4 regions of the Kitasatospora sp. NPDC058478 genome follow, and region 3 is predicted to be linked to each of the others. Evidence: riboswitches for the same ligand, from Rfam matches in the RefSeq annotation. Region 3 holds a riboswitch; each other region holds the start of a gene.

Region 1 (4,948 bases), on a different contig from region 3:
CCAGCGCCCGGTGCAGCCGCTCGGGGTGCAGCGGGCGGCGGCGCTCCCAGACCAGCGTGGTGACGCCGGCCTCGTCGCTCTCCTGCGGGAGCAGCGCGATCGCCGGGTTGACCCGGTCGCGGGCGGCGGCGACGTCGAAGCCGCCGAGGGCGGCCCGGGTGAGCGCGCCGGTGCCGAGCCGGACGACCCGGGCGGTGGGGTGGAGCTGGCGGAGCAGCGCGAGCCCGGGCGTGTGCGCCGTCGCGCGCGGGACGGCGAGGGTGGTGGCGTACTCGACCTGGTGGGCGAGCGCCTCCGCGCGGGTCCGCTGGTCCTGGCGGGCGGTGTGCTCGCCGTGGTCCACCAGGTCGTCGGAGACGGAGAGTTCGCCGATCAGCCGGTCCGGGTCGACGGCCGTGACCACGCCCGCGAGTTCGACGGCGTCCTCCAGATGGCGGCCGTCCGCCTCTCCCCCGGCGATCACCTCGACGGCCGGGTGCGGGTCGCTGCCGCCCCACAGTTCGACGATCGCGAGTCCGTACCGGCCTTCGTCGGCGATCCGCAGCAGTCGCGGCAGCAGGTCCTCGCGCAGGGCGCAGCAGGGGCAGTCGTTCACCAGCGGGACGTCGGCGGCGTCGAACCCGCCTCCCGCGTCGCGCAGTTCACGGTGGACGACACCCTGCGAGGCCTCCCGCAGGTCGTGGTGGAGGACCACCGCGTCCACCGCAGCCGCGGCCAACTCCCGGACGGCGGCCCGGCGTTCGGCGGCGTGCAGTCCGGCGACGACCACCACGGGCAGCTTGATCCCGTCCACGCCGCTCACCAGCTGGCCTTGCGGACGCCGGGCAGGTGGCCGGCGTGGGCGTGGACGCGGAGGTTGACCCGGGAGAGGCCGAAGGCCCGCAGGTAGCCGCGGGGGCGGCCGTCGACGGCGTCGCGGTTGCGGATCCGGGTGGCGCTGGCGTCGCGGGGCTGGCGGGCGAGTTCGGCCTGGGCGGCGGCGCGTTCGGCGGGGGCGGTGCCGGGGTGGGCGATGATCCGCTTGAGCTCGGCGCGGCGCTCGGCGTACCGGGCCACGACGGCGCGGCGCTGCTCGTTCTTGGCGATCTTGCTCTGCTTGGCCATCAGACCTTCCCCCCTCGGGCGCGGATGCGGGCGACGGCGGCCTCGATGCCGATCGTGTCGATGGTGCGGATGCCCTTGGCGCTGAGGGTGAGCCGGACGTACCGGCCCTCGCCGGGCAGCCAGTAGCGCTTGTGCTGGATGTTGGGGTCGAAGCGGCGGCGGGTGCGGCGGTGCGAGTGCGAGATCGCGTTGCCGAATCCGGGCTTGCGGCCGGTGAGTTGGCAGTGGGCGGACATGGGTGCTCCCTGACGTCCGGGAATGGGCAGGACGGAGCTCACGTTACACCAGATGAAAATGACTTCCATTTCGGTGTACGGTTTCGCCCCGGCCCCGAACACCCCGCCAACCCGCCAACCCGCCAACCCGCCAACCCGCCAACCCGCCAACCCGCCAACCCGGGAGGACACCCATGGCCCGTAGTGAACTGCGCCCCGTCATCAAGCTCCGCTCCACCGCCGGCACCGGCTACACGTACGTGACCCGCAAGAACCGCCGCAACGACCCGGACCGGATGGTCCTGCGCAAGTACGACCCGGTCGCGCGCCGACACGTCGACTTCCGCGAAGAGCGCTGAACCCCGCCCGCCCGAACTGAACCCCGCACCGACGGAACGCCGACCGGCAGCGACCCGTACCGCCCCGCAGCGACGAAACGGCGCCTCCCCCGGGATCCCGGGGGAGGCGCCGTCGCTGCTCGCAGCCGTCGCCGCTCGCAGCCGCCACTACTCGGCGGCCACCCAGCGCTTCTCCACCCGGGCCAGCTTCCAGTAGGCGATCGCCGCGGCCCAGACCACCACGAACAGCCCGGCGATCGCGTAGCCGACGTTGTCCAGCGAGATGCCCGCGATCCAGCCGGTGACCGGATCGGTCAGATCGAGCTTCTCGTGCAGCACGCCGACCAGCTCGATGGTGCCGATGACGAAGGCCACCGCGATCGACAGCCCGGTGATCGTCAGGTTGTAGTACACCTTCCGGACCGGGTTGGCGAAGGCCCACTGGTACGCGAAGTTCATGAACGTCCCGTCCAGGGTGTCGAACAGGCTCATCCCGGCCGCGAACAGCAGCGGCAGGCAGACGATCGCGTACCAGGGCAACCCGGCCGCCGCGCCCGACCCGGCCATCACCATCAGGGTGACCTCGGTCGCGGTGTCGAAGCCCAGCCCCAGCACCATGCCCACCGGGAACATCTGCCCGGGCCGGGTGATCGAGCGGGTCGCCCGGTTCAGCACCCGGGCCATGAAGCCCCGCGAGTTGAGGTGCTCCTCCAGCTGCGCCTCGTCGTACGACCCGGCCCGCATCGCCCGGAACACCTTGAGGATGCCGAGCAGCGCGGCCAGGTTGAGCGCGCCGATCAGGTAGAGGAACGCGCCGGAGGCCGTCGTGCCGACCATCCCGAGCCACTTGTGGGTGGTCGAGTCGTCGTCCATCAGCGTGCTGGCCAGCTGCGCGCCGCCCGCCACCAGGGCGGCCATCAGCACCACCATCGAGGAGTGCCCGAGGGCGAACCAGAAGCCGACCGAGACCGGCCGCTTGCCGTCCGCCATCAGCTTGCGGGTGGTGTTGTCGATCACCGCGATGTGGTCGGCGTCGAAGGCGTGCCGCATGCCGAGGGTGTACGCGGTGATCCCCAGGCCCACGCCGAAGACCTGGGTGCCGACCGCGTAGTTGTGGGGCGCGACCAGGAAGATGAGCGTCCCGAACGCCACCACGTGCATGGCCAGGATCACCCCCATCAGCCCGGCCGTGCGAACGGTGTCCTCGCGCTTCCAGCGGAACGTGGGCAGCACGGACGGTGTCGCCGGCGCCTCGGCGGCGGCGGTTTCGGGCAGGGTCATTCGGGTCACGCTCCAGCACCTCGTGGAAACACTTCGTGAGATGCCGTGGCCGGTCTCCTGGCTTACGGGGGTCCCGTACCCGCCTTCCCAGGTGCGCGAGGCTCCCAGTGGCGTCGTGGGTACGGACGTCTCTCCATCGTCGACGATCACGATGGCCCGATCACAGTGGCGAGGGCCGCTCCGGACTGGGACCCCTGAGGATCCGTCACCGGTCTTCCCGAGCACCACGGCGGGGAACACCGTAGGGGTCAGGACCCACCCTTGCAAGGCTGCGCACCTGCGCAGGTGTCCAGGATCACAGGCCCCCTCCTGCAACAATGTGCGCATGCATCTCGTACCGGCCGACCGCGCGGGCCACCGCACCATCGACGGACACCGGGTCTGCGAGGCCATCGCCGCGATCGGCGACCCCGCGCACGTCCGCACCTGGGCCGAGCGGTTCTCCCTGCTCGCCGACCCCGGGCGGCTCGCCCTCCTGCTCGCCCTCCACCGGGCCGGCCCGCTCGCCGTCTCCGACCTCGCCGTCGCCACCGGCATGCGCGACCCCGCCGTGTCCCAGGCCCTGCGGCTGCTCCGCACCGCGGGCGTGGTCACCGGGGACAAGGACGGGCGGGTCGTGCGCTACCGGCTCGTGGACGAGGCCATGCGCCCCCTCCTCGACGCGTGCGCCGCCGCCGAACACCACGAGCCCACCGTGGCCGTCGGCTGACCGGCCCCCCGGAGGACACGCCGGGGCCCGGCCGGAGCAACCGCGGACCCGGTCAGGCCGCCTGGCAGGCGGGGCACCAGAAGAGGTTGCGCGCGGCGTGCTGCTCCGTCCGGACGTCGGTGCCGCAGACCAGGCAGGGCATCGCGGCCCGCCGGTAGACGTACACCTCGCCGCCGTGGTCGTCGACACGCGGCGGGCGGCCCATCGCCTCGGGGGTGTGCTCGGGCCGGACGGTGTCGATCCGGCCCGCGCCGACGCCCTCGCGCATCAGGGCGACCAGGTCGGCCCAGATCGCGTCCCACTCGCCCCGGGTGAGGTCGCGGCCGGCGCGGTGCGGGTTGATCCCGTGGCGGAACAGCACCTCGGCCCGGTAGACGTTGCCCACCCCGGCCAGCACCTTCTGGTCCATCAGCAGCGCGGCGACGGTCGTCCGGCTGGCCGATATCCGGCGCCAGGCGGCCTGCGGGTCGGCGTCGGCGCGCAGCGGGTCGGGGCCCAGCCGGGCGGCGACGGCGGCCTTCTCCGCGCCGGTGACCAGCGCGCAGGTGTTGGGGCCGCGCAGATCGGCGTAGCCGTCGTCGTTGGCCAGCCGCAGCCGGACCAGGCCGACCGGCTCGGGCGCGGGCCCGGTGCCGAAGGCGAAGCCGCCGTAGAGGCCGAGGTGGACGTGCACCCAGGCGCCCTCCTCGAAGCCGAGGAACAGGTGCTTGCCGACGGCTTCGGCCGCGGTGAGCAGCTGCCCGTCGATGGCCTTGGCCTCGTCGGCGAACCGGCCCTGCGGGCTGGACACCTCGACCGGGCGGCCGCCGAAGGCCTTCCGGTTCTCGGCGGCGAGGCGGTGGATGATGTGGCCTTCCGGCACGGGCGTCAGCTCCCCCGGGGTGGTTCGACAGGACCTGCACATCATCGCAGTCGGCGCCGACAGCACCGGATCGTCGCAGGTCAGCGGACCGGCATGCCCATCAGCCGGGCCAGGATGACGCGGTCCAGCTCGGCGGCGGTGCCGGCCACGTCCAGGTACGAGTTGTCGATGATCGGCAGCCCGGAGTTGTACCAGCCGGCCATCCGGCCGTGGATCCGCGCCACCTCCTCGTCACCGAGCCGCCGGGTGCCGCCGCGCCGGGCGTTGCGGTGCAGCACGGAGTCCAGGCTGGGCAGCAGCACGACCGGGATCATGCCGGGGCCGATGTGCCGCTTCCAGCCGCCGAGGCCGATGGCCGGGCGGTCCGGGAAGACGGCGTCGTCGATGATGCAGGAGATGCCGTTGGCGAGGTAGTTGCGGCAGGCGAAGCCGCAGGTGC
Region 2 (4,948 bases), on a different contig from region 3:
CCCAACTCGCACCACCGAGAAAATTCGTATCACAGAGTGGACACCTGAGGACGACCGATAGCCCGGCTGGTTAACCTCCTGCCATGACACTCGGAATTCCCTCCACGCGCACGGATCGGGCGACCTCCATCCGCGAACTCCTCGCGACCGGCAGGCTTTCCTCTTCATTCGAATTCATGCCGCCCCGGAGTGCCGAAGCGGAGGTCGGCCTGTGGAATGCGATCCGGCGCCTGGAAGCGCTGTCCCCCACCTTCGTCTCGGTGACCTACGGCGCCGGCGGGTCGACACGGGAGCGGACGGTGAACGTCACCGGCCGCATCGCGCAGGAGACCACCCTCACACCGACCGCCCACCTGACCGCGGTCGGCCACAGCGTCGCCGAACTGCGGAACATCCTCGGCCACTACGCCGACCAGGGCGTTCGCAACATCCTGGCGCTGCGCGGCGACCCGCCGGGCGATCCGCTGGGCACCTGGCACCGCCACCCCGACGGGGTGGAGTACGCCGCCGACCTGGTACGGCTGATCAAGGAGTCCGGCGACTTCTGCGTCGGCGTGGCCGCGTTCCCCGACCTGCACCCGAGGTCCCCCGACTGGGATTCCGAGATCAGGCACTTCATCGAGAAGTGCCGGGCCGGAGCCGACTACGCCATCACCCAGATGTTCTTCGACGTGGACAGCTACCTCCGTTTCCGGGATCGACTGGAATCGGCCGGCTGCACCGTTCCGGTCATTCCTGAGATCATGCCGGTGACCAGCATCCGGTCACTTCGGAGGATTCCGACGCTGACCACCGCCGCCATTCCCGATGAGCTTTCCGAAAGCATGCTGAAGCAGCAGGACAACCCGAAGGCCGTCCGGGCGATCGGTATCGATCACGCCACCGGAATGTGCCGGCGCCTGCTGTCCGAGGAAGTTCCCGGGCTGCATTTCATGACCATGAACTTCTCGACGGTGACGACGGAGATCTACCAGAACCTCGGGCTTCCCGGGTCCGGGTGAAACCGGCCGGGCCGCCGTACGGCAGCCCGCCCGGAAGCGACCCGACCCGGCCGGGCGCCGCACGGCGTGCGGGGCCCGGCCGGGTCGCGTCACCGGCAGGTCAGCCGGCCAGCTCCGCGCGCAGGCGGCGGGCGGCGCCGACGAGGCTGTCGAGCGAGGCGCGGGTCTCCGTCCAGCCGCGGGTCTTCAGGCCGCAGTCGGGGTTGACCCAGAGCCGCTCTGCGGGGATGGCGGCCAGGCCCGCACGCAGCAGTTCCACGGCCTCCTCGGTGCTCGGGACGCGCGGGGAGTGGATGTCCCAGACGCCCGGGCCGACCTCGCGCGGGTAGCCGGCCCCGGCGAGCTCTCCGGCGACCTCCATGTGCGAGCGGGTGGCCTCCAGCGAGATGACGTCCGCGTCGAGCTCGTCGATCGCCGTCATGATCGCGCCGAACTCGGCGTAGCACATGTGGGTGTGGACCTGGGTGTCGGCGCGGACGCCCGAGGTGGCCAGGCGGAAGGACTCGGTCGCCCACGCCAGGTACGCCGGGCGGTCGGCGGCGCGCAACGGCAGGGTCTCGCGCAGGGCCGGCTCGTCGACCTGGACGACGGCCGCGCCCACGGCCTCCAGGTCGGTGACCTCGTCGCGCAGGGCGAGGGCGACCTGGCGGGCGGTGTCGCCGAGCGGCTGGTCGTCGCGGACGAAGGACCAAGCGAGCATCGTGACGGGGCCGGTGAGCATGCCCTTGACCGGACGGTCGGTGAGGCCCTGCGCGTAGCGGAACCAGTCGACGGTCATCGGGTGCGGGCGGGAGATGTCCCCGGCCAGGACCGGCGGGCGCACGTACCGGGTGCCGTAGGACTGCACCCAGCCGTGCCGGGTGGCGAGGTAGCCGGTGAGCTGTTCGGCGAAGTACTGGACCATGTCGTTGCGCTCGGGCTCGCCGTGCACCAGGACGTCCAGTCCGGCCTTCTCCTGGAAGGCGATGACCTCCCGGACCTCGGTCTCCATCCGCTCCCGGTAGGCCGCCGCGTCGATCCGGCCCGCCGTGAGGTCGGCCCGGGCGACCCGCAGTTCGGAGGTCTGCGGGAACGAGCCGATGGTGGTGGTCGGCAGCAGCGGCAGGCCGAGCCGGGCACGCTGGGCCTCGGCCCGCTGCGGGTAGGCCTGGGCGCGGCGCGCATCCGCGTCGGTGACGGCGGCGGTGCGGGCGCGCACCGCCGGGTCGTGGGTGATCGGCGAGTTGGCGCGCGAGGCGAGGTCGGCGCGGTTGGCGGCCAGGTCGGCGGCGATCGCCCCCGTACCCTCGCGCAGGCCCCGGGCCAGCAGCGCCACCTCCCTGGCCTTCTGCTGGGCGAAGGCGAGCCAGCGCAGGATCTGCGGGTCGACGTCGCGTTCGGCGGCGGCGTCCAGCGGCACGTGCAGGAGGGAGCAGGACGGGGCGACGTCGACCCGCTCGGCGAGGCCCAACAGGGTCGCCAGGGTGGCCAGCGACTTCTCCAGGTCGTTGATCCAGATGTTGCGCCCGTCGACCACCCCGGCGACCAGCCGCTTGCCGGGCAGCCCGCCGACGGCGGCCAGGTCGTCAAGGTTCGCCGCGGCGGGCCCCGTGAAGTCCAGCGCCAGGCCCTCGACCGGGGCCTTGGCCAGCACCGGCAGGGCCTCGCCCAGGCGGTCGAAGTAGCTCGCGACCAGCAGCTTCGGACGGTCCGCCAGACCGCCCAGCTCACGGTAGGCGCGGGCGGCGGCGTTCAGCTCGGCCGGGGTGCGGTCCTGCACCAGGGCGGGCTCGTCCAGTTGCACCCACTCGGCGCCGGCCGCCTTCAGGTCCGCCAGCAGCTGCGCGTAGACGGGCAGCAGCCGGTCCAGCAGGGTGATCGGCTGGAAGTCCTCGGCGACACCGGGGGCGGGCTTGGCGAGCAGCAGGTAGGTGAGGGGGCCGACGAGCACGGGGCGTGCGGTGTGGCCGAGCGCCAGCGCCTCCCGGAACTCCCCGACGGCCTTGGCCGGGTTCGCGGTGAAGACGGTGTCCGGGCCGAGTTCGGGCACCAGGTAGTGGTAGTTGGTGTCGAACCACTTGGTCATCTCCAGTGGCGCGACCTCCTGGGTGCCGCGTGCCATGGCGAAGTAGCCGTCCAGCGCGTCGATTTCGACCGCATCCCGGTGCCGGGGCGGGATCGCGCCGACGGCGACCGTGGTGTCCAGCACGTGGTCGTAGAGCGAGAAGTCGCCGGTGGGCACTTCCAGGACACCGGCCCCGGCGAGCTGCGCCCAGTTCTTCCGGCGCAGGCCGACCGCCGTCTCCCGCAGGGCGTCGGCGGTGACCGTGCCCTTCCAGTAGCCCTCGACGGCCTTCTTCAGCTCCCGGCCCTGGCCCTGTCGGGGGTAGCCGTACACGGTGGCCCTGGTTGCCGCGGCTGCGGACTTCGTGGTCAAGGGACTCTCCTTCGCGAGTCTGGCTCCTCAAGTGCCCGGGGACGGGACGAGAGCGCGAAGGGATGACGAACCGGGCGGCGGCTCACGTCGATGCGCGTGCCGGACCCGCCTGGTATGGTCGCCGACCCGCCCACGAGGTCACCGGGATATCCGCACGCGGAACGGTCCGCGGGCGGGCAACGGGCAGGTCTTCGGACTCGTGGGCGCACCGGGCCTGTTGGCGTCCGGTACCTACTGGCCATCGCTTCCCAGACCCGTCCCGGGTCCAGTGCGTATGACGGCGGTCGTTCCCACTCACCGCTGCGGGGCAGTCCCGGATTCCCACCGGGTTCCCTCTTGCGACGTCCTGCCTGGCGGGCAGGACGAACCAGCTGCGTCGCCAGCTTAGGGGCAAACCGCCGGGGCCGACGCGGAATTCACGGAAGCCGTCCGCATGGTGAGACTCCCTCGCCGCTCGCGGAGCCGGTGGCGGTGCCGTTCGCGGCGGCGTTCGCGGTGTCGTTCGCGGTGTCGTTCGCGGTGACTCGTCGACTGTCCGGGGCGTCCGGGGCTTCGAAGCCCACCATGGGCTCGAAGTTGGCGCGGCGGGCCGCGCGGCGGAAGACGGTGAGGACGGCCGGGCCGACGACGAGCACGGCGGTGAAGGTGGTGACGGCCCGGCCGGTGTCCCAGCCGAGCGAGGTGGCGAGGTCGAAGAGCAGGTAGCGGTGCCACTGCTCGGTGAAGGGCAGCCCCGGCAGGTAGGCGATGGAACTGTTCGGGTCGGTGGAGAACGGCCAGAAGGAGAGGTTGAGGAGGAAGCCGAAGAGGTACCCGGAGAACGCCCCGTACGCGGCCAGCATCGCCACCTCCCAGCGCCGCCGTCGGGTTCTCGGCAGCAGCCCGGCGAGCATGCCGACGAACGCGCAGCCGAACATCTGGTACGGCATCCAGGGGCCGACGCCGCCGGTGAGCAGCGCGGAGGCGAACAGCGAGGTGCAGCCGAGGGTGAAGCCGAAGCCCGGGCCGAAGACCCGGCCGGCCAGGACGAGGAGGAAGAAAACCGTCTCCACCCCGGCGGTGCCGGCGCCGAGCGGGCGCAGCCCGGCGTTGACGGCGGACAGGACGCCGAGCATGGCGAGGGCCTTGGCGTCGATGCCGCCGGCCGCGATCTCGGCGATGACGACGGCGAGCACCAGGATCAGCAGGGTGCCGAAGATCAGCGGCGGGGCGTAGGAGGAACCGAACTTCCCGGGGGCGACGACGAACGGCCAGGTGAAGGCGACCAGGCCGATGAAGGCGGCCAGGGCCGCGACGACGCGGGCCCGGCCGGGGATCCGGACGGCGCTCACCGGGCGGCCTGCGCGGGCGCGAGGGCGGCGGCGACCTGCCGGGTGGTCAGGTAGGGCAGCGGGGCGAGGACCTTGGCGGTCTGGGGGGCGAAGGTGGGCGAGGCGACGATGACCTCGGCGGTGGGGCCGTCGGCGACGATCTCGCCCTCGGCCATCACCACCACCCGGTCGGCGGCGGCGGCGACGAACTCGACGTCGTG
Region 3 (4,948 bases):
GCGGGGTGTCGATCTGCGGCTCCCGGCACGTGCCGCGGACCGCCGACACCGCCGAGGCGGCGTGCGGCACGGGCGACAGGCCCGAACCGTCCGTGCCACCCACCCGGCGCTCGTCCAGACCCCGGCGCAGCAGCTCCAGCAGTTCGCCGTCCGACACCGGACCGGCCACCAGGTGCAGGAACGACAGCAACTGAGGCGCCTGGTCCACCGCCTGGCCGGCCAGCACCGCGAACACGCCCCGCAGGGCGGCCGGCGGCACCGGGGCCAGCAGCGTCCAGGCGTCGAACAGCGCCGACCAGCCGCGGACCACCGCCTCGTCGTCGTGCTCCCAGGCGTGCAGGCGCCAGCCCGGGACCGCACCGCCGTCCCTGGCCTCCACCAGGCCGACCAGCAGTGCCTGCCCCCACGCCTTGGCGGCGGCGCCGACCGTCATGGCCAGCGCCCGACCCGCCGCACGGGCGTCGTCGGGCAGCAGCTCGCCCCGCTTGTCGACCTCTTCCAGGTCCCCCGCCCAGCGGGCGATCCGGACGGCGTCCACCAGCATCCGGCGGGCCAGCGGCGCCAGCTCGGCCGGCGCGGGGAAGCCCTCCGGTACGGGAACCCTCCCCCGACCGGGCGCCGCAGCGGGCCCTCGTCGGCGGGGTACCCCGGCCCCGCCCGGCTTGCCGGCGGCGGGCCGGTGGGCCGTACCGGGGAGACGGGTCACCGTCGCACCAGTACCGATCGTCGGAGGGAGCGGGGCATCACGGTCGCGCGGATTCCGAGACGTCACGTCGAGCAGTCTTCCCCTTGTACCGGCCTTCTGTCACATCCGGTTGGCTGTACGGACGGGCGGCCGTCGACGGCGCCTCCCCAAGATCGGGCAACAATCGGGCAACAGAGGCAAACCGCCTGGCCGGAAACAGGTGGCGGGGGCATGCCATCCCGGCTCAACCCTTGCGGCGGCGGTCGCGCTACCCGCCCGACCGGTCACACTCCGTGGCTGACGGGTGAGGTCCGGGTTTCGTACAGAGGCCCTGTCGGTGTGACTTCTCGTGCGGGGGGGCTGGGTTCAGAGAAGGGGGGTGAGCCAGCGGCGGAGGAGTTCGGTGTAGTGGGTGGGGGCGGAGTTCCAGAGGGTGGCGTGGTCGGCGCCCGGGAAAGGCCGGAGGCTGACCACGCCGGGGCGGGCGGCGGCGAGGCGCTCGGCGGCGCGGAACGGGGCGACCTGATCGTCGGGGCTGTGCAGGAGGAGGGTGGGGACACGCAGGTCGGCGCCCTCGGCGATGCGGCTGAAGTCGGCGAGGTCGACGCCGGTGCGGCCCTCGGCGGCGAGGGCGCCGAGCTCGGCGGCGGCGCCGGTGTAGCCGGCCCGGGCGGCGCCGCGGCGGGCGGTGGCGGGCAGGTCGAGGACCGGCGAGTCCAGGACGAGGCCGCTGATGGCATGGGCCCAGGCGGAGCGGGAGGCCGTCTGGAGGGCCATGGTGGCGCCGAGGGACCAGCCGTACAGGATGACCCGGCCGGCGCCGCTGTCGAGGGCGAGCCGGACCGCCGACTCGACGTCGCGCCACTCGGTCTCGCCGAAGTGGCCGAGCCCGTCCGGCGAGGCGGGGGCGCCCTGGTCGCCCCGGTAGGTGACGGCGAGGGCGGGCAGGGCGAGGCGGTCGAGGACGGGGAGGACCGGGAGGGTCTGCTGCCGGTCGGCGCCGGGGCCGTGGACGAGGATCACCCAGGTGCCGCGTTTGCCGTCGAGGCGCCAGGCGGGGAGGGCGCCGAGTTCGCCGTCGGCGGCGGTGTCGGTGAAGGGGAGGCCGAGCGCCTCCGTGGGGTCGCCGAGGTGGACGCGGGGGGTGAAGCGGACCTCGGTGCCGGGGGTGAGGGTGCCCCGGTCGGCGCGGACGAGGCGGCGGGTGACACCGTTCTCGTCGCTGTGCAGGACGTCCTCGACGACGGCGTGGCCGTGGTCGTCCCATTCCACGGCCCAGCGGCCGGGGCGCAGGCTCTCGGGGCGGCGGTTGAAGGTGATCCGGCCCGCGGCGAGGCTCCGCACCAGGACGGGGCCCGACTCCCGGACGGCGCTCGCCGGGTGGACCAGCCGTTCGGAGGCCCGACGGCCGATCACCAGGACGGCGGCCCCGGCGCCGACGACGGCGGCCGCCACGACGGCCGCGGTTCCCCAACGCATATCGCTCCCCGCTCTGCTGGTCTTGGCTGCTCTTGGACCGGACGGTGTCCGGGCGGTGTCCGGGCGGTGCTCGGACGGTGTTCGGGCACCAGTTCACCGGGGGGCCGCGCGGGCGGCCACCGGGCTGGGCCGTCCGGGTCACGGCGGGGCGTCGGGCGGGGCGGGCGTCAGGCGGGCCTCGGGCGGGCGAGAACGGCACCGGCGACAGGGCTCCGAGGTGTGACCAACCCCTCCGTGACCTCGGTTGACTCCCGGTTCGGCCGCGTGATGGGATCCTGGGGCCAAACGGAGGCATGCAGAGGAAGCCGGTGCGAGTCCGGCGCGGTCCCGCCACTGTCACCGGGGAGCACGCTCGGAACATTGCCACGGCGGACCGTCAGAAGCCGCTGGAAGGCCCGGGGGTGCGTCCGACCCGGAAGCCAGGAGACTCTCGCCCCCGGTACGTCGATCCAGGGCGCGGACCCTGAGTGAGGACACGCACGCGATGCAGGCTGCCCCGACCCGCCGGACCCGACGCGGCCTTCCGCCGAACCCGCCGTGCGCCCGCTGACCCGCGCCGCCGCGTTCGCGCTCGGCGCCGCCGCGGGCTTCGCCGCGGACGCCCGCTTCGCCGACCCCCGGCGCGGCCACCCGGTGGCCGTCTTCGGCGGCGCGGCGACCCGGCTGGAGCGGCGGGTGTGGCAGGACGACCGGGTGGCCGGCGCCGGGTACACGGCGCTGTGCGTGGGCGCGGTCGCGGCCGGCGCGGTGGCCCTGGACCGTACGGTGGGCCGGCGTCCGCTGGGCCGGGCCGCGCTGGCGGCCGCCGCGACCTGGACGGTGCTGGGCGGCACCTCGCTGACCCGGGAGGCGCGCACCATCGGCCGGTCGCTGGCCACGGGCGACCTGACGGCCGCGCGGGAACGGCTGCCGCACCTGTGCGGGCGGGATCCGAGCGCGCTGGACGGGCCGCAGATCGCCCGCGCGGTGGTCGAGTCGGTGGCCGAGAACACGGCGGACGCCGTGGTGAACGCGCTGGTCTGGGGCACGCTGGCGGGCACGCCGGGGCTGCTGGCGTTCCGCGCGGTGAACACGCTGGACGCGATGGTCGGCCACCGCTCGCCGCGGTACGCCCGGTTCGGCTGGGCCTCGGCCCGGCTCGACGACGTGGCGGGCTGGCCGGGCGCCCGGCTGACGGCGCTGCTCACGGTGGCCGCCGCGCCGCAGCCGAAAACGGCCTGGCGGGTCTGGCGGCGGGACGGCTCGGCGCACCCGAGCCCGAACGCGGGCCAGGCGGAGGCGGCCTTCGCGGGCGCGGTGGGCGTCCGGCTGGGCGGGACCCTCCAGTACGGGGAGCGGGTGGAGCACCGGCCGGTGCTGGGCGCGGAGTTGCGCCCGGTGACGGTGGACGACATCGAGCGGGCCTGCGTGCTCTCCCGGCGGGTGGGCGCGCTGGCCCTGGGTACGACGGTCGCGGGGCACGTCGCGCTGCGCTTGCTGATGACACGGTGGAGGGGAAGGGCATGAGCAACGCACTGCTGGTCGCCGGGACGACCTCGGACGCGGGCAAGAGCGTGGTGACCGCGGGCATCTGCCGCTGGCTGGCTCGGCAGGGGGTGCGGGTCGCGCCGTTCAAGGCGCAGAACATGTCGCTGAACTCCTTCGTCACCGCCGACGGCGCCGAGATCGGCCGGGCGCAGGCGATGCAGGCGCAGGCGGCCCGGGTGGAGCCGGAGGCGGCGATGAACCCGGTGCTGCTGAAGCCGGGCGCGGACGGCCGCAGCCAGGTGGTGCTGCTGGGCCGGCCGGTCGCCGAGGTGGGCGCGCTGGACTACCGCGAGCGCAAGCCCGTCCTGCTGGAACGGTCGCTGGAGTGCCTGGCGGATCTGCGCCGCCGCTACGAGGTGGTGGTCTGCGAGGGCGCCGGCTCGCCCGCCGAGATCAACCTGCGGGACCGGGACATCGCCAACATGGGCCTGGCGACGGCCGCCGGGCTGCCGGTGGTGGTGGTCGGGGACATCGACCGCGGCGGCGTCTTCGCGGCGATGTACGGGACGCTGGCGCTGCTGTCGGCGCAGGACCAGCGGCACGTGGCGGGCTGGTTCGTCAACAAGTTCCGCGGCGACGCGCGGCTGCTGGCGCCCGGCCTGGAGATGCTGCACGGGCTGACCGGCCGTCCGGTGCTGGGCACCCTGCCGATGCTGCCGGGCCTGTGGCTGGACGCCGAGGACTCGCTGGACCTGTCCACGGTGGTGGACCGGGTCGACGGCCGCGGCCCGCTCGGGGCGGACGTGCTGCGGGTGGCCGTGGTGCGCTTCCCCCGGCTGTCGAACTTCACCGACCTGGACGCCCTGGCGCAGGAGCCCGGCGTGCTGGTGCGCTGGGTGACCCGGCCGGAGGAACTGGCCGACGCCGACCTGGTGGTGCTGCCCGGCACCCGGGCCACCGTGGCCGACCTGGCCTGGCTGCGCGAACGCGGCCTGGAGCCGGCGCTGAAGGCGCGGGCGGCGGCCGGGCTGCCGGTCCTCGGGGTGTGCGGCGGCTACCAGATGCTGGCGCGCGGGATCGAGGACGAGGTGGAGTCCGGGGCCGGCTCGGTCGAGGGCCTGGGCCTGCTGCCGACGCACGTGCGGTTCGGCGCCGAGAAGGTGCTGGCGCGGCCGGTCGGCACGGCGTACGGGCAGCGGGTCGAGGGGTACGAGATCCACCACGGGGTGGTGGCCGTGGAGGGGGGCGAGCCGTTCTTCTCCGATGACGACGGGCACGGCCTGGACGGCTGCCGGGTCGGCCCGGTGTGGGGCACGA
Region 4 (4,948 bases), on a different contig from region 3:
ACTGGTCGGCTACCAGCAGAAGGGCGACAAGCTCTACGAGCTCAAGGACCGCGAGGTCGCCGTCAAGCGGCGCGACATCGGCATGGTCTTCCAGCGCTTCAACCTGTTCCCGCACATGACGGCCGTCGAGAACGTCATGGAGGCCCCGGTCCAGGTCAAGGGCGAGAGCAAGGCCGCCGCCCGGGAGCGGGCGATGGTCCTGCTGGAGCGGGTCGGCCTCGCCGACAAGGCGAAGAACTACCCCTCCCAGCTCTCCGGCGGCCAGCAGCAGCGCGTCGCGATCGCCCGCGCGCTGGCCATGAAGCCCAAGCTGATGCTGTTCGACGAGCCCACCTCGGCGCTCGACCCCGAACTGGTCGGCGACGTCCTCGACGTCATGCGCGGCCTCGCCGAGGAGGGCATGACCATGGTGGTCGTCACCCACGAGATGGGCTTCGCCCGCGAGGTCGGCGACGCGCTGGTGTTCATGGACGGCGGTGTGGTGGTCGAGTCCGGCAACCCCCGCGAGGTGCTCACCGACCCCCGGCACGAGCGCACCCGCGCCTTCCTCTCCAAGGTGCTGTAGAACCGTACCGACCGGCGCCCGGCAGGCTGCTCCTGCCGGGCGCCGACGTTTTCCCCACCCAGGTAATAGGCTGGACGCAATCAGCCCGTTACCGACCTTTTGGAAGGACCTCCGTGGAGCTCGCCTCGTACGCCGATCTCGCCGTTCGGCTGGTGAACACCGAGGAGCCCGAACGCGGCACCGACACGCTGACGTCCGTGGACGCGGTGCGCGGCCTGTTCTCCGACTCCTCGCGGGCCGCCGCACAGGCCGACGAGTCCGACCTGCCCCGGCTGCGGGCGGTGCGGACCAGGCTGCGCGGGGTCTTCGAGGCCGCCGCCGAGGGCGACGAGATCCGGGGCGTCGACCTGCTGAACAGCCTGCTGATGGAGTACCCGGTCAGCCCGCTGGTCTCCGGGCACGACTACCTGGACGACGCCGGCCGGCCGCGCTGGCACCTGCACCTGGCCGACAACTCGCCGACCGCCACCGCGCACTTCAGCGCGGTCGCCTGCATGGGCCTGGCCGTCCACCTGACCGAGCTGGGCGCCGACCGGCTCGGCATCTGCCAGGCCGCGCCCTGCCGCAACGCCTACCTGGACACCTCGACCAACCGCTCCCGCCGCTACTGCTCGGACCGCTGCGCGACCCGCGCCAACGTCGCCGCGTACCGGGCCCGCAAGCGCCAGGAGGCCGAGGCCGCGGCACTCGGCGCCGCCGGCTAGGCAGGGCAGGGCCCAGGGGGTCAGGGAGTCAGAGCTCGTCCGCCCAGACGCCCAGGCGGCGGGCCAGGCCCGGCACCCGGGCCAGCCGGGTGCTCAGCAGCAGCCGCTCCAGCCGCCGCCCCGGCGCCAGCCAGGCCGGGCGCGGGCGCAGCCTCAGCAGCACCCGGCCGAGCACCAGTTCGTCCGGGACCGGGCCGTAGCTGCGGCTGTCGCTGTCCACCGGCCGGTTGTCGGACAGCAGCCACCAGCCCCTCGGACGCCGCTCGGCGGCCCGCTTCACCACCAGCAGGTCCTGCTGGAAGGGGTGCCGGAAGAGCACCACCGCGCCGGGCCGGATCGGCGCGCCGTAGCGCACCAGCAACTGGTCGCCCTCGCGCAGGGTCGGGACCATCGACGGGCCCGCCACGTCGACCAGCCCGAACGGCACCGCGCCGCCGCCCCGCCCCCGGGGTTCCGTGCCCGCCGGTTCCGTGCTCCGCGCCACGACTCCTCCTCCCGGACCGACCGGTCCCAGTCTGCCGTACGGACCGTCACCCCGTTCGATCCGTTCGATGTCCGGATTACCCCGGTTCCGGGTCCGCCTTTTGCCCTAGGCCCACCGCCCGATCGCGAAACCCCGGGGGCGGAAGGGTAATCTCGGGCGCGGGAAGACGATCTAAGGAAGGACTCCCATGTTCTCTCGTCTGTTTGCACCGCGCGCCACCGCCCACGCCCACTGTGACCTGCCCTGCGGCGTGTACGACCCGGCGCAGGCCCGGATCGAGGCCGAGTCGGTCAAGGGCACCCAGGAGAAGTACCAGGCCAACGAGGACCCGGCTTTCCGCACCCGCGCCCTGATCATCAAGGAGCAGCGTGCCGAGGCCGTCAAGCACCACATCTCGGTGCTGTGGAGCGACTACTTCAAGGCCCCGCACTTCGAGAAGTACCCGCAGCTGCACCAGCTGATCAACGACACCCTGAAGGCCGCCTCGGCCGCCAAGGCGTCCACCGACCCCGCCACCGGCCAGGCCCTGCTGGACCTGATCGCCGAGGTCGACAAGATCTTCTGGGAGACCAAGCAGGCCTGAGCCTGACGCGTCGCCACCCGACCGCCCCCGTCCGCGAGCCCGGACGGGGGCGGTCGTGCGTTCACGCCCCACCCGAGCCCGGTAAGGGTTGCCTAGCCTGAGTGGCTGTTATGCTGCCAGGGCGTCCGAGGGGGAAGTCCGGTGTGAATCCGGCGCTGACCCGCAACGGTGAGCACGGCCCCCGGGGCCGCGCCAGCCCGATCGCCCCCGGCCGCTGAACTCCCGACAACTCGCCGTGGACTGCGAGGGGATGGCGCCCGGGCCCGCGCCCGACCGGTGCCGCCCCCGCGCACCCGCGGCCCGAGGCAAGGCGCACCGTGAGCAGCACCGCAGCCGCGGGCAGTGGCGCAACGAGCCCGCCCGCCCGCCGAATACCCGCCCTCCCGCTCGCCGTCGGCCTGGCCGCCGCCCTGCTGCTCTCGCTGCTCTGCGGCGTGGCGCTGGGCGCCTCCGGGATCGGCCTGCCCCGCGTCCTGCGGCTGCTGGCCGCCGGGCTGACGGGCGGACGGCTGGAGGCGGAGGAGGCCGCCGCCTACGCGATCGTCTGGGAGATCCGGCTGCCGCGCGCCGTGCTGGCCGCCGTGGTCGGCGCCGGGCTGGCCGCCACCGGGGTCGCCGTCCAGGCCCTGGTGCGCAACGCGCTGGCCGACCCGTTCGTACTCGGCATCTCCTCCGGCGCGGCCGTCGGCGCCAACGCGGTGCTGCTGCTCGGCGCCTTCGCCTCGCTCGGGGTGTGGGCGATCTCGGCCTCCGCGTTCGGCTCCGCGCTGGTCGCCATGGTGCTGGTCTACCTCGCGGCGCGGACGGCCTACGGGCTCACCCCGCTGCGGCTGGTGCTCACCGGCACCGCGCTCTCCTACGGCTTCTCCGCCGTCACCGCGCTGATGGTCTTCGCGGCCGCCCGCGGCGAGGCCGCCCGGGACGCCATGATGTGGCTGCTCGGCAGCCTCGGAGGCGCCACCTGGGGCTCGGTGCCGATCGCCGCCACCACCGTGCTGGCCGGCCTGGCGTACCTGGCCTGCGCCGCCGGCCGGCTGGACGCGCTCGCCATGGGCGACGAGACGGCCGCCTCGCTGGGCGTGGACCCGGACCGGCTGCGCCGCGAGCTGTTCGTGGTGACCGCCGCCGTCACCGGCACGGTGGTGGCCGTCAGCGGGGCGATCGGCTTCGTCGGGCTGATGGTGCCGCACCTGGCCCGGATGCTGGTCGGCGCCGGGCACCGCCGGGTGCTGCTGGTCGCGCCGCTCGCCGGGGCGCTGCTGCTGGTCTGGGTGGACATCGTCTCGCGCACCCTGCTGGCGCCCGCCGAACTGCCGGTCGGGGTGGTCACCGCGGTGCTCGGGGTGCCCTGTTTCCTGCTGCTGATGCGCCGTCGCGGCTATTCCTTCGGAGGCCGCTGATGGATCTCGCCCTGGACTCCGTCTCGGTCGAGCTGGCCGGTGCCCGGCTGGTCCACGACGTCGCCCTGGACGCCGCCGCCGGGCAGGTGGTCGGACTGATCGGACCGAACGGCAGCGGCAAGTCGACGCTGCTGCGCTGCGTCTACCGGGCGCTGCGGCCGGCCGCCGGGGCCGTCCGGCTGGACGGCACGGACCTGCACGCGCTGACCGCGCGCGAGGCCGCCCGGCGGGTGGCCGCGCTCCCCCAGGAGCACTCCGCCGAGTTCGACTTCACGGTGGCCGAGGTGGTCGCCATGGGCCGGCTGCCGCACCGGCGCGGCCTGGGCGGCCCGGGCGCGGACGACCACGCCCGCTGCACCGAGGCGCTGCGCAAGGTCGGCGCCGAGCAGTTGGCCGGGCGGGGCTTCCTGAGCCTGTCCGGCGGCGAGAAGCAGCGGGTGCTGATCGCCCGCGCGCTGGTCCAGGAGCCCCGACTGCTGGTGCTGGACGAGCCCACCAACCACCTGGACATCGCCCACCAGTTGGACGTGCTGGCGCTGGTCCGGGAGGCCGGGCCGACGGTGCTCACCGCGCTGCACGACCTCAACCTGGCGGCCGGCCACTGCGACCTGCTGTACGTGCTGCAAGCCGGCCGGATCGTCGCCTCGGGGCCGCCCGCCGAGGTGCTCCGACCCGCCCTGCTGGCCGAGGTGTTCGGCGTCCGGGCCACCCCCGTCCGGCACCCGGTGACCGGCGCCGTCCAACTGCTCTTCGACCGGATCTGACCCACACCCCGAAGGAACCCCCGTGCGCACCAAGGCTGTTGCCATCACCGCCCTGCTCACCCTCGGGCTCACCGCCTGCGGCGCCGAGATCGCCCCGAGCGGCGACGCCACCGCCGCCTCCGCCCACTACCCGGTGACCGTGGAGAACTGCGGCACCAAGCTCACCTTCCCGCAGAAGCCCGCCCGGACGGTGACCAACGACGTCGGCATCACCGAGCTGATGCTCGCCCTCGGCCTGGCCGACCGGATGGCCGGCTACGTGATGCCCGACGACAAGGGCCGGGTCGACCAGGTCGCCTGGAAGGACGGCTACCAGCAGACCGCGTGGCTCTCCAAGAAGGAGATCACCAAGGAGATCGTGCTGGGCGCCAAGGCCGACCTGGTCTTCGCCGGCTGGCACTACGGCTTCGACGAGGGCCGCGGCTTCACCCCGCAGGCGCTGGGGGAC

The links. A riboswitch is a leader RNA that binds a small molecule or an ion and turns the genes downstream of it on or off. The one in region 3 is predicted to bind cobalamin.
Region 1: linked by a shared signal. The riboswitch ahead of ACFWPT_RS36060 (HoxN/HupN/NixA family nickel/cobalt transporter) and the one ahead of ACFWPT_RS18160 (cobalamin biosynthesis protein) in region 3 are both predicted to bind cobalamin.
Region 2: linked by a shared signal. The riboswitch ahead of metE (5-methyltetrahydropteroyltriglutamate--homocysteine S-methyltransferase) and the one ahead of ACFWPT_RS18160 (cobalamin biosynthesis protein) in region 3 are both predicted to bind cobalamin.
Region 4: linked by a shared signal. The riboswitch ahead of ACFWPT_RS35680 (FecCD family ABC transporter permease) and the one ahead of ACFWPT_RS18160 (cobalamin biosynthesis protein) in region 3 are both predicted to bind cobalamin.

Annotation. Positions count from the first base shown of each region.
Region 1 covers NZ_JBHXML010000091.1:573-5,520, reverse strand. The annotation lists gene ACFWPT_RS36080 (CobW family GTP-binding protein) at 1-793, opposite strand, end outside; gene rpsN (30S ribosomal protein S14) at 799-1,104, opposite strand; gene rpmB (50S ribosomal protein L28) at 1,104-1,340, opposite strand; gene rpmG (50S ribosomal protein L33) at 1,514-1,678, shown strand; gene ACFWPT_RS36060 (HoxN/HupN/NixA family nickel/cobalt transporter) at 1,826-2,938, opposite strand; cobalamin riboswitch at 2,968-3,182, opposite strand; gene ACFWPT_RS36055 (ArsR/SmtB family transcription factor) at 3,264-3,647, shown strand; gene ACFWPT_RS36050 (Fpg/Nei family DNA glycosylase) at 3,700-4,509, opposite strand; gene ACFWPT_RS36045 (AAA family ATPase) at 4,590-4,948, opposite strand, start outside.
Region 2 covers NZ_JBHXML010000009.1:42,067-47,014, reverse strand. The annotation lists gene metF (methylenetetrahydrofolate reductase [NAD(P)H]) at 84-1,001, shown strand; gene metE (5-methyltetrahydropteroyltriglutamate--homocysteine S-methyltransferase) at 1,102-3,417, opposite strand; cobalamin riboswitch at 3,582-3,804, opposite strand; gene ACFWPT_RS07170 (ECF transporter S component) at 3,834-4,748, opposite strand; gene ACFWPT_RS07165 (ABC transporter ATP-binding protein) at 4,745-4,948, opposite strand, start outside.
Region 3 covers NZ_JBHXML010000029.1:72,803-77,750, forward strand. The annotation lists gene ACFWPT_RS18150 (hypothetical protein) at 1-706, opposite strand, end outside; gene ACFWPT_RS18155 (alpha/beta hydrolase family protein) at 1,052-2,164, opposite strand; cobalamin riboswitch at 2,462-2,594, shown strand; gene ACFWPT_RS18160 (cobalamin biosynthesis protein) at 2,702-3,670, shown strand; gene ACFWPT_RS18165 (cobyric acid synthase) at 3,667-4,948, shown strand, end outside.
Region 4 covers NZ_JBHXML010000088.1:20,055-25,002, forward strand. The annotation lists gene ACFWPT_RS35660 (amino acid ABC transporter ATP-binding protein) at 1-565, shown strand, start outside; gene ACFWPT_RS35665 (CGNR zinc finger domain-containing protein) at 679-1,269, shown strand; gene sodX (nickel-type superoxide dismutase maturation protease) at 1,298-1,753, opposite strand; gene sodN (superoxide dismutase, Ni) at 1,941-2,336, shown strand; cobalamin riboswitch at 2,425-2,564, shown strand; gene ACFWPT_RS35680 (FecCD family ABC transporter permease) at 2,654-3,736, shown strand; gene ACFWPT_RS35685 (ABC transporter ATP-binding protein) at 3,736-4,500, shown strand; gene ACFWPT_RS35690 (ABC transporter substrate-binding protein) at 4,523-4,948, shown strand, end outside.